DNA from 3 places in the Nocardia sp. CA-290969 genome. Region 2 is predicted to be linked to each of the others. Evidence: riboswitches for the same ligand, from Rfam matches in the RefSeq annotation. Region 2 holds a riboswitch; each other region holds the start of a gene.
What was found. Region 2 has a riboswitch for cobalamin ahead of ACQEVO_RS07930 (ABC transporter substrate-binding protein). Riboswitches for the same ligand answer to the same signal wherever they lie in the genome.
Positions count from the first base shown of each region.

Region 1 (4,061 bases), 4.6 Mb from region 2:
ACCAATGTTCGCCGCGTGGTGGCCCGGGCCGTGCACGGTCGCGGTGAGGCGGGCAACCCGGCGGCCCGCGATCTCCGCGAAACCGAGGCGCTGCTGCCCGTACGGGTCGACCGGGCGGCGGTGTTCTCCGCGGCCCTGATGGAACTCGGGGCGACGGTGTGCACCGCCCGCACCCCCGACTGCACCCGCTGCCCGCTCCCCCGCTGCGCCTGGGTCACGGCGGGCCGCCCGGTACAGGAGTCCACGCGCCGGACCCAGAAATACGAGGGCACCGACCGCCAGGCGCGCGGCCGTTTGCTGGATGTACTGCGCGCGGCGACGGAGCCGGTGGATCGCATCCGCTTGGACTTGGCCTGGACCCGCGACCCCGGCCAGCGCGACCGCGCCCTGGATTCGCTCCTGGTGGACGGCCTGATCGAGCAAACAGTGGACGGGCGCTTCGCCCTGGCCGGCGAGGGCTGAGTTACCGCGCGCCTGCACCTCGGATTCGGTGAGCGGGGTGCGCGGGCTCTCCGCGAGCCCGGTGGGTGGGCCTGGTCCGGCGCGGGTTCGCCGGCACCGGAGCGGGCTGGGGAGCCGGCTCCACCACCTCGGCGTCGACCACATCGGCCGGCGCCTCGGCGGGTTCGGGCTCGGCGTCGGCGGCCTTGCCCGGGCGGCCGATCAGGCCGTTCACCCGGTCCAGCACTTCCTCGGCCCGGCTGCTGGCGTCCTCGGGGCCCGGCGGCGGTGCCATCCATTCCCGGCCGTGGCGGCGCTGCTGCTCCGCCTAGACGAGCACACCTGGGGCAGGCTGTCGCAGGCGAATGCCGACGATCAGCGGTTCGGGGTTGCTTCGGCGGTGAGTACCCGGCCGAGGAACCGTTCGACTGCGGTGCGGTAGCGGGCGGGCTGGTCGTCGTGGACCAGATGGCCCGCCTCGGGGATCACGATATGTTCGGCGGCCGGATGCAGCTCGGCCATGCGGCGCATCTGCCCGGGTGGGGTGATGGTGTGTTCGCCCTCGATCAAAAGGCTGGGGACGCGCACCTGCTGCCATTGCGACCAGAACGCGCGCGTACCCCATTCCTCGGAGATATCGCGAAACGTGGCCACCTCCCCGTGCAGGCGATAGCCGTCACGGCTCCGCTCGAACGAATGCAGGAAGTAGCGACCGGCGACCGGACCGAAGAACTCCAGCATCGCGGCCTCGTCGGCGAAGGGCTGCGGCCAGGCTTCGATCATGGCCGCCCAGTGTGCGGCGGTGCGGCCGGTGAAGTCGGCCGCCATATCCTCGACCACCAGCGCCCGTACCCGCTTCGGGTACCCGGCGGCGAAAACCCACCCGTGCAGGCCACCCATCGAATGTCCGATGACGACCATCGGCTCGGGGATCGTCGCGGTGGCGGCGGCAAGATCGGCGACGAATGCGTCGGTGGTGAGTTCGGCCGGGGCCGGACGGCCGTGCCCGGCCGCGTCGAAGGTGTACACATGGCCGTAGCCGCGTAACCACGCGATCTGATCGGCCCAGGTCCGGGCGCTGCCCATCAGACCGTGCAGCAGCAGTATCGGGACCCCGGACCCGCCTTCGTCGTGCAACATCGGGTCGAGTGTATTCGGCACACGTTTCACTAAGCTCGTCCTATGGCTGTTGTGAAAATCAATGCGATCGAGATTCCCGAGGGCGCGGGTCCCGAATTGGAGAAGCGGTTCGCCCACCGCGCGCATGCCGTCGAGAACTCCCCCGGGTTCCTCGGCTTCCAGTTGCTGCGGCCGACTGCCGGGGAGAACCGGTACTTCGTCGTCACCCAGTGGGATTCCGAGGAGTCCTTCGCGGCGTGGCGGGACGGGCCGGCCAAGGAGGCGCATGCCGGGCAGCAGAACAAGCCGGTGGCCACGGGCGCCTCGCTGCTGGAGTTCGAGGTCGTGCTGGACGTGGCCGGCAAGAACGCCTGACGATCCTTTCGATGCGGGTCACGCCACCTTTACTGTGCGGTGGCGTGACCTGCGCTTTTTCCGGGGCATATTGACGACCACCGCGGGCGGTGTCACAGTTCCGGAGTACGCGGAGGTGATGCGGTAATCCGGTGGGAACCCGGAGCGGTCGCGCCACTGTATTGCGCACTGTCTCGGCAGTGGGCAGAGCCAGACACCGGCACCGAAGCGCAGAACTCGCGACCGGACGCGACCTTCCGGATGAGGAGGACCATCATGGCCATCGTGCACACCCCGAGCCGGGCCGGCGAAACGCTGGCGACCGTGCTCATCACAGTCGGTGTCGTTCTACTGGCGTTGCTCACGCTCTACCTGGTCGGTTTCGATCAGGGCGCGATATCCCGCAGCGGGATGTTCCTGCACGAGCTGATGCACGACGGACGGCATCTGCTGGGCGTGCCATGCCATTGAGCGGATCCTTCGGTGCGCTGCTGCTCCGTGGTCTGCTCGCCGGCCTGATCGCCGGTCTGCTGGCGGGTGTCGTCGGGAATTTCGTCGGTGAACCCAAGGTGGACGCGGCCATCGCCATCGAGGAGGCAGCGGCGACGCACGAGCACGGCGGCGGGCACAGTCACGGCGAAGACGCCGGGCACAGTCACGATCCGGACGAGGCCGTGGTGAGCCGGCCGTGGCAGAAGTTCGGTCAGTTCCTGGCGAACGCCTTGGCGGGGATGGCCTTCGGCGCCCTCGTCGCGACGGCGGCGCACTACGCCCGCCGCCACACCGCCCTACCGGGACCGCGACTGGTGCTGGGGCTCGGCCTCGGCGGATGGCTCGCGGTGGTGCTCGTCCCGTTCTTCAAATACCCGGCCAACCCCCCGGCCGTCGGTGACCCGGAAACGATCAACGAACGCACGCTGCTGTGGGTGGCCGCTGTCGTCCTCGGACTGATCGCCTTGGCGGCCGCCGGCTATGTCTGGAACCTGCTGCGGGCACAGCTCGAAACAGTCCGGCTCGTCGCGGCCGTCGCCGCCTTCGCCCTGATCGTCACGCTCGGATATGTTCTGCTGCCCGGGGTGAACGAGGTCGGCGCGGATTTCCCGGCCACCCTGTTGTGGGAATTCCGGACGGCATCGCTGGCGGTGTCGACCACGCTGTGGGTGAGCATCGGTCTCGCCTTCGGCGCACTCACCGAATGGAGCACCCGCCGCAGCACGCCGGTAACGGAAGCCGCTGCTGCAGCCGGGTGATCCGGGAGTCCGCGATCCCGGGCTCCCCGCAGACGAGGGAGCCCGGGAACCGGTCAGGACTCGAGTGCCGCGTCCAAGGTGATCTCGTCCACTCCGGCCAGTGCCTTGCTCACCGGGCAACCCGATTTGGCCGCGGCGGCCGCCGTGGTGAAACCGGCGTTGTCCAGGCCCGATACCCGGCCGCGGACGGTCAGTGCGATACGGCTGATGCGGAACCCGCCGGCCGGGTCGGGGCCGAGGGTGACAGCCGCCGAGACATCGAGGCTCTCCGGGGTGCCGCCGGCCTGGGCGATCTCGTTCGACAGCGCCATCGCATAGCAGGACGCGTGCGCGCCCGCGATCAGTTCCTCCGGGCTGGTGGTGCCGCCGGCCTCGTCGGCGGACCGTTTGGGGAAGGACACCTCGTACTTGCCGACCCCCGAGCTGACCAGTTCGACCTGGCCGGAGCCGTCCTGCAGACCACCGGTCCATGCGGTGCGCGCGGTACGTGTGGGCATCACAATCCTTTCGAAGACGATTCGTTCGGGTCCGGTGTCGAACCTACTCGCACCATTCAACCGGCCGCAGAGGTTCGCTCATCGAGGCGGGCCAGCGCCTTCGGCCAGGTCGCGCGGTACCGGTCACGAGCGGCCTCGTCGGCAAATCCGCTGTGCCGCAGCCGTAACCGGATACCGCGGGGTTGTTTCACGAGTTCCACCCGGACCACGGTTTCCGCGCCCGCGGTGCCCGCCGCTCCCGTCACCCAGGTCATTTCGACGAGCCGGCCGGGTTCGAGCCGCAGGAATCGCCCGTAGTGCGGGTGCATGCTCCCCTCGTGCCGGGTTTCGAAGTAGAACGGCTCGTTCACCTCCGGGCGCATCCGTACGGTTGCGGGCTCCGCGAACCAGATATCGAATC
Region 1 is NZ_JBNJNJ010000001.1:6,271,370-6,275,430, forward strand. It holds gene ACQEVO_RS28545 (A/G-specific adenine glycosylase) at 1-462, shown strand, start outside; gene ACQEVO_RS28550 (hypothetical protein) at 464-736, opposite strand; gene ACQEVO_RS28555 (alpha/beta fold hydrolase) at 817-1,581, opposite strand; gene mhuD (mycobilin-forming heme oxygenase MhuD) at 1,624-1,935, shown strand; cobalamin riboswitch at 2,009-2,154, shown strand; gene ACQEVO_RS28565 (CbtB domain-containing protein) at 2,191-2,385, shown strand; gene ACQEVO_RS28570 (CbtA family protein) at 2,376-3,164, shown strand; gene ACQEVO_RS28575 (OsmC family peroxiredoxin) at 3,218-3,661, opposite strand; gene ACQEVO_RS28580 (SRPBCC family protein) at 3,718-4,061, opposite strand, start outside.
Region 1: another riboswitch for cobalamin. It lies ahead of ACQEVO_RS28565 (CbtB domain-containing protein); the one in region 2 lies ahead of ACQEVO_RS07930 (ABC transporter substrate-binding protein).

Region 2 (4,061 bases):
GCACAGCACCACCGAGGCCTCGGCCACGGTCGCGGCCAGTTCGATCAGATTCTGCTTCCCGGCCAGCACCCGGTGCCCCGCCAGGCCCGCGCGGGCCGCGATACCGTGGGCGCGTTCGCGGTCGCATTCGTCGCCGGTGAGCACCACCTCGTACCCCAGCACCAGCAGATGCCGGATCACGGCCGCGAACCGGTCGGCCGGCCAGCGCCGCGCGGCGGCGCCCGCACCGACGTGCACGACCACGCAGTCGCGGTGGCTGGTGGTCGCCACCGGGGGGACGAGGCCCAGGTTGCGGCGGTCGGCACCGATACCGTCGAATTCCAGCAGATGGCACCAGCGGTCGATCGGATGCCGCTGCTCGTGCCACTCCGGGCCGGGGATCTCCGGGAACGCCGGATTGCGGTAGGTGAGGATCCGCTCGGCACCGGTTTTGGTGAGTTCCACGATCGGTGTGGTCTCGGCCCCGTGCAGATTGATCGCGAGCTTCGGCGCCGGTCCGTCCCAGCGCAACCCCTGCGGATCGGCGATCGGCACCATCTCGTCCACCAACGCGATCAACTCGACGATCGGACGCAGCCGGTGCGGGGTGGCGAGGACGAGATGATCGCTGCGCCGGGCCCGTCGCAGGGCACGCAACGCCGGAACAGCGGTGAGCAGCTCACCGAGACCGCGTGCCTGAAGCACGAGAACTACCGACACCCGACTCTCCTAGCCACCTGTTGCCCGTTGTGCCGCCCCCTCCCCGCACCACCCCGAGGGCCGGCTCACGACGAGAGCATTCCTTAGCTGGACTACCCGTGGCACCGGTGGGCAAACGTCGGCCGATCGCGTCCTGGATCACATGCCGGGCGGTAGCCGCCGGACGGGCTCACTCGCGGTGGCGTTACGTCCCCGGTCCGGTTCCCGCGCGCCGCACGATCGGGCGGCAGTATGGTGCGCGCCACTTCGGGCGCCGATGTGGTTGCGCGGCCGCCGCTTCGGTAATGTCGGCAAGGTCCGCAGGGAAGACCGGTGCAAGTCCGGGGCTGTCCCGCAACTGTGAGGTTCGTCCGCGAGCCGAAGCCAGATACCTGCGGATGAAGGACTGAACGGTCATGATCACGTGGGTATTGATCGATGCGCCGAACCGGCCGCCGCCGCGCGGGCCGGTTTCGCATGTCTGTGTCGCGTGAACTGCCTGACGCGACGGGAGTCGGATATGCGTGGTGCACCGCCGGAGTTGAATCGCCGCTCGTTTCTCCTCGGCAGTGCCGTCGCCGCGGGTGCGCTGGCCGTCGGGTGCGGTAGCGGCGGATCGGCCGCGGGCTCGGATACTTTCACCGCCGCCTTCCAGGGTTCGGGTGCGGGGGAGGGGATAGACCCCGGCGCGAACACCCTGTTCATCGACGAGGCCCGGATGAAGGCGATCTACGACGGGTTGTTCGAGGTCGATTCGGCGATGGCGCCGATTCCGCGGCTGGCGGAATCCGGCGAACCGAATGCCGACGGCACCCGGTGGCGGATCGCGCTGCGCGACGCCGTATGGCACGACGGTAAGAAATTCACCAGCCGGGATGTGCTCTATACCCTGTCCAGGGTGCTGGGGCCGGCGCGCCGGCGGCCGTTCATCGCGGCTTCGTCACTGGACCGGGTGGACCTCTCCGGATGCCGGGCGGTCGACGATCGGACGGTCGAGATCGCCTTGAAGGAACCGTCCTTCGAGTTCCTGATCGCGCTGTCGGTCTACGGCACCAAGATCGTGCAGGACGGTGCCGCCGATTTCGGCCGCCCGGTGGGCACCGGGCCGTTCGTCTTCGAATCCTTCGATCCCGGCCGGCAGTTCACCGCCACCCGCAACGAGCACTACTGGGACGGTGCTCCCGCTATCGGTGAGCTACGGATACTCAGTGCGGAGGCCGACGCGCGGGTGAACGCGGTCCAGAGCGGGGAGATCGACTATGCCGACAACCTCACCCCGTCCGCGGCGCGCACCCTCCGGGACAGGCCGGGAATCAGGCTGGTCGCCACGCCGAACAGCGGTATCTACTTCTTCGCCATGAAAACCGACCGCCCACCGTTCGACAAGCCGGATGTCCGGCGCGCGGTGATGCGGATGGTCGATCGGGCCGAACTGCTGAAGGTCGCCCTCGAAGGGCAGGGCGAGATCGCCGATGATGTGTTCGGCAAGGGCTACCAGTACTACGCCGACCTCCCGCAGCACGACTACGACCCCGACGAGGCCGCCCGGCTGCTGCGCCGGGCGGGCGTACGCGATCTGTCCTTCGACTTGTTCACCGCGCCGGTGGCCTACGGATTCGTCGAAGCGGCCCGCCTTTTCGCCGATCAGGCCGCGGCGTGCGGGGTACGCGTGAACGTGGTGCTGGGTTCCAAGGACAGCTACTACACCGATGCGCTGGACACCGGCCAGCTGACGATGGGGCAGTCGGGACCGTTGCCGATACCCAACCACTTCGCTTCGCGGCTGCTGAGCGGGGCACCGCAGAACCGCACGAAATGGTCCGATCCCGAATTCGACGGTCTCTATGCCAAGGCCCAGGCCACCCGCAGCGCGCAGGGCCGCACCGCGATCTACCGCACGATGCACGAGATACTGCACGACCGGGGCGGGTTCATCTTCTTCGGTACCACGAACTGGAACAGTGCGGGCGGGGATCGGTTCGCCGGGCTTCCGGCGGCCGTGCCGAACTCCCACGATTGGGCGCGCTTCGACGGGGTGAGCATCCGATGACGGCGCTCGATCCGGCGCTGGCCCGCTATTGGCTCGAACGCTGGGACCGCCAGCAGGAACGCTATATGCCCGATCGCGAATCACGGTTCGAGGTGATCGGTGATGTGCTGATCGAATTGCTCGGCCGGCCCGACCCGCTGATCGTCGACCTGGGCGTGGGCCCGGGCACCCTGTCCGAACGGCTGCTGGCCCGGCCGCCCGGCGCCACGGTGGTCGGTGTCGATGCCGATCCGCTCCTGCTGGCCCTCGCCGGCGCCGCGCACGGTTCGCCACGTTTCCGCACGGTATTCGCCGATCTGCGTGAGCCCGGCTGGTTTGCGGCGCTGGGGCTGGAACGTGCCCCGGACGCCTTCGTCAGCACCACCGCCCTGCACTGGATGAACCGGGAACCGCTACGCGACCTCATCCGCGCCTGCGCCGGCGCCCTGGCGTCCGGCGGGGTGTTCGTCAACGGCGATCACCTCTACGAGGGACCGGACGGTCCGCGGCTGGACGCGGTGGGCCGGGCCCTGACCGCCCGGCGGGCCCGCCGGCTCGGCACCGCGGCGGCGGAGGACTGGCAGGCCTGGTGGGCGGCCGTGGAAAGCGCGCCCGAACTCGCCGGCCTGGTGCGCCTGCGCGACGGTGGGTTCGAGCACACGGTGTACGACCGGCCCAGTGCGCACGACTATCTCGCCTTCGCCCGCGAAGCCGGGTTCGCCGAGGCCGGGACGGTCTGGCAGTACGGCGACGACCGCGTCGTGGTCGCGATCCGGTGACCGGGCGGTGAGAGCCGGAGTCCGGCCGGACGCGCGGCTGATGCTGCGCCGGGCGTGGATCGGTGCCGGACAGCTCGCGATCCTGCTCGTCCTCGTCTTCGCGCTCTCGCTGGTGCTGCCCGGCGATGCCGCCGATGTGCAGAACAACACCATCCTGAGCGAGGACCAGCGCGAACACGCCCGGCATCTGCTCGGACTGGACGTCTCGCCGGTGACCAGGTTCGCCGACTGGCTCGGCGGCGCGGTGCGCGGGGACTTCGGCACCTCGTACGCCGGCGGCGCGAGCGTCGGCTCGGTGATCGCCGAACCCTTCCTCGTCACCGCGTTGCTCGCCGGGCTCACGCTGCTCGTCCTGATCCCGGTCGCGGTGGGTGCCGGTTTCGCGGCGGGACTGGCGCCGGGGTCGGGGCGCGACCGGGTGATCACCTCGATCAGTATCGGATTCGATTCCATCCCCGATTTCGTGTTCGCGGTGGTGTTGGTGGCGGTGCTGTCGGTACGGTTCGATCTGCTGCCCGCGACCTTTCTGGGCGCCGATCTGTCCACTGTGCTGGATCACCCGGAATATCTGGTGC
Region 2 is NZ_JBNJNJ010000001.1:1,683,123-1,687,183, forward strand. It holds gene ACQEVO_RS07925 (glycosyltransferase family 9 protein) at 1-699, opposite strand, end outside; cobalamin riboswitch at 953-1,092, shown strand; gene ACQEVO_RS07930 (ABC transporter substrate-binding protein) at 1,199-2,728, shown strand; gene ACQEVO_RS07935 (class I SAM-dependent methyltransferase) at 2,725-3,486, shown strand; gene ACQEVO_RS07940 (ABC transporter permease) at 3,494-4,061, shown strand, end outside.

Region 3 (4,061 bases), 1.8 Mb from region 2:
AATGAACGACCACGCCAGGATGGTGACCGGACCGGTCAGCATGCCCTTGACCGGCCTGCTGGTCAGCGACTGCGCGTAGGTGATCCATTCGACGGTCATGACCCGCGGACGGACCACATCGCCGTAGACGATCGGCGGCCGCACACACCGAGTGCCGTAGGACTGTACCCAGCCGTTGATCGTCGCAGCGAAGCCGTCGAGCTGCTCGGCGAAGTACTGCACCATATCGTTGCGCTCCGGCTCACCGTGCACCAGCACGTCGAGACCGATCTCCTCCTGCAGCGCGATGACCTCGGCGATCTCGGCACGCATCCGCGTATCGTATTCGGCCTGGTCGATCTCGCCTCGGCGCAGCTGGGCGCGGGCCACGCGGATGCGGCTCGTCTGCGGGTAGGAGCCGATGGTGGTGGTCGGCAGCAGCGGCAGGTTCAGCCGCTGCTGCTGCAGCACGCGACGTTCGTCGGCCGGGGTACGGCGCACAGCGTCAGCGTCCAGTCCGGCCAGGCGCGCACGCACCGACTCGACCCGCAGCCGCGGATCGGCCAAGCGAGCGGCCACGGCCGTGCGAGCGATCTCGAGAGCCTCCGCGACCGCCTCCTCGCCCGCGGCGAGTGCGGTGGCCAGCACCCGGATTTCGGCGATCTTCTCCTCGCCGAACGCCAGCCAGTTTCGTAGCCGTTCGTCCAGCTCGGTCTCGGGCGCGAGGCTGTAGGGCACGTGCAGCAGCGAGCACGAGCTCGACACGGCCACCGGCACCCCGGCGTCGCGCAGCCCGGTCAGCTGTGACAGCGCGTGATCGGGGTCGACCCGCCAGATGTTGTGACCGTCGACGACACCCGCCACGATCAGCTTGTCCGTGATCGACTGCGCCACCGCCACGTCCGAATCGCCACCGGCCACGAGGTCAACGGCGATACCCTCGATGCCGGTCTCCGCAAGCACCGGCAGCGCCACCCCCAACCGGCCGAAGTAAGCGGCCACCAGAATGGCCGGGCGCGCCGGCACCTGCGACAGCTGCCGGTAGGTGGAACGCACGGCCGCCAGCTCGGCCTCGGTCAGATCGGTCACCAGCGACGGCTCATCGATCTGCACCCATTGCGCACCGGCCTCGGCGAGCAGGCCGAGCAGCTGCTCGTAGAGGGGAAGCAGGTCGGGCAGCCGCTCTAGCAGGTCGCTGCCGTCCACCGACTTGGCCAGCTTCAGGAAGGTGATCGGGCCGATAACGACCGGGCGGGCCGGCACGCCCTGCGCCAGCGCTTCGCGCAGCTCGGCCAGCGGCTTCTCCGGATGCAGGGAGAACACGGTGTCCGCGGCGAGTTCGGGCACCAGGTAGTGGTAGTTGGTATCGAACCACTTGGTCATCTCCAGCGGCGTCACCTCGGCGTTGCCACGAGCGGCCGCGAAGTAGCGATCCAGTTCGTCGGCGATCCCCGACACCCGCTCGGGCAGCGCCCCGAGCAGCACGGCGGTGTCGAGCATCTGGTCGTAGTAGGAGAACGTGCCCACCGGCACCGAATCCAGCCCGGCGTCACGCGCCGCGGTCAGTTGCGTGGTGCGCAGGCCCGCCGCGACAGCGTGCAAGCCCTTGGCATCGAGGCGCCCGGCCCAGTAGGACTCGGTAGCGCGTTTGAGCTCCCGGTTGGGGCCGATACGCGGTAGCCCCAGCACGGTTGCGGAAAAAATAGTGTGCGGGTTCGACATCAATGAACTCCATGGTCGGCAGCAACGACCGCCACCCATACAGAGCGCACGCTGATGGAGCCCATGAAGCATCGTTCCCGTGCCCGAGTCCACTCAGCGTACGCCCGATCCACGAGGCGACGACCACCGGATACGGCGTATCCGGTACAACGGGCAGGTCTTCGGACTCATGGGCATCGACCTCGAACAGGTCGGCCCCGGCGCTCGAGGCCCGGAGCTGGTCCTACCGACCGTCGCTTCCCAGGCAGGCGCCCAGTGCGGATGACGGCTGCCGTTCCCACTCACCGCTGCGGGACAGTCCCGGATTCCCACCGGGTTCCCTCTCACTCGACGATGCGAACACCACCGAGCTTCGACACCATCGGACGGATCAGGGGCTCCTCGACTCCGCCTCCAGCGAACCAGCTGCACTCACAAATATAGCCGACCTCAGAAAGGATCCGGAATCGAGGTCTTTGCGAACGGGTGGGCCCTTCCTACACCCGCCGGTCAGTTCGGCTACGAGCCGTCGATCCGGGCACCGCGGGCCAGCGTGGCCTGAGTCATCTTCACATGCGCCGCGTCGACGAGACCCGTCGACCCCACTGCGCCGCGCCCGCCTCGGCTGTCGATCACCGGGTAGAACCGTCTTTTGGGCCGGAAGTGTCCTCCCCGAGGAACTTCGCAGCGTGGCGGATGACCGCCAACTCGGTTTCCAACTCTCGAATCCTGCGGCGAGCAGCACGCAACTCCACCGACTCCGCTGATGGTTACCTGGACGCAGACCGTGGTCGACGTCGAGTTGCCGTGCCCGCTGTGGTTTGGGTCGTTCCACGGATGCCGGGGTCGGGGTTTCGCCCCGTCACGAGACGAGGCGGGTCTGTCAGTGGTGACGGGTGCAGCGAATCCCACTGTCAGGTCAGGCGGGGTGACCTCACCGTGGTGCATCTGGATCGGTACAGGACAGAGGTTACCGTCTGGCTCACGGGTGAGAAGGTTGTGTAGGGCAGCGTCGGCGTGCACTTCGGTCGTCCGCACCCGGCAGCGGCGACAATGTGAACCAACCAGGGGAGGGAAGTCCGTTTCGCGATGATCTCTGAATCGCATTAGCCTTGCGCCCATGACCGCCAACGCCTCCCTCTTCATGCTCGAGCTTGCCACGAAGAATCGCATTATCGTTCTTCTGTCTTGGCGAGACAGCGGAAAAAGCCGATCGATGTTTCTCAGACGTGACGGAAAGCTGTGCAGCTTCACCGACATTACTCATCTCGTGGCTTTCCTGAACAGCAGCGGCCACTACGACTTGATTCCACGCTCCGCAGGGGAGGTAATCGACGGTCTTTCTGCATCGGAACTCAGCGAGTTGGTCCCGGTCCATGAATCTTTGGAGAGCAAGTTTCAACGGTCTTTCCCGGATCGCTACCTGGATCTGGCAACAATACCGGATGCAGTAGCCAGGAAGCACGCGCCCAACCGGATCGCTACAGCTGTGCAATTCGTTCGTATGCTGCACAGGATCTTCGGCCTCGAATCTGCCCCGGCACTTCTGGATTCGGGCATCGTCCTCGAATTCGAGCAGGTTTCGACTGCCCCCATCGCAGCCTGGTCCGACGAGCGCTGGAAATCGCTTCGGGCTGTTATCGATGAGCACTGGGGTGCGATCCTTGCCGAGATAGAATCCATTATTATCGACCCCCCGGTGAGTCATGACGAGCGAGTTCGCGCCTCGCGCGAACTGTGGTCGGCGCGCGTATCGGAGAAATACGACCTGGATCAGGCGGATTTCTCCTTCTTCTTCGGGGATGATTGGAATGAGGTGTTCTTCGAGGCTGCGGGCGTTGTGCTGATGGAAATAGTGAGTGATGCGGGAACTTATGTTACGGTCTTGTTCTGCGCCCACGGAATCGGTGGCGGATTCCATCTTCCGGGACGGGAGGGATCTATTTTCGCTTTTTCCGGCGAATCCGCCCTTGCTCGCTGGATGGCCGACAACTCCGAGCATGGACTAATTGGGGTGGAATACGATCATCACGACAGGAACTTCTACGATGGAAACAGCGACCTGACTATCGAAAAGTTCGAGCATGAGATGCTCGCATACCTTTTCGAGGACGAGGAAATCGATAAGTTCGTGCCCATTCCGACGATCGCTGCCGAGATCACGGCCGCCGAGAGTCGCAGTGCCGTGCGGTGCATCCTTGACCTGGTGAAGGTACGGGAAAGGATCCTGGGCGGGGGTGTGTCGGAAAACGAGCTTTCGCAGACGCTTTGGTTTATCGGTTGCCTCGGTGCGGCGGCTGGACTGGAAGCCGTGACCACCGCAAGTCGGCAATGGGAGGAGGACGGGAATCTCTCGCCGGGGGCGTGGGAGAAGGCTCTCA
Region 3 is NZ_JBNJNJ010000001.1:3,507,363-3,511,423, forward strand. It holds gene metE (5-methyltetrahydropteroyltriglutamate--homocysteine S-methyltransferase) at 1-1,701, opposite strand, end outside; cobalamin riboswitch at 1,837-2,057, opposite strand; gene ACQEVO_RS15845 (hypothetical protein) at 2,801-4,061, shown strand, end outside.
Region 3: another riboswitch for cobalamin. It lies ahead of metE (5-methyltetrahydropteroyltriglutamate--homocysteine S-methyltransferase); the one in region 2 lies ahead of ACQEVO_RS07930 (ABC transporter substrate-binding protein).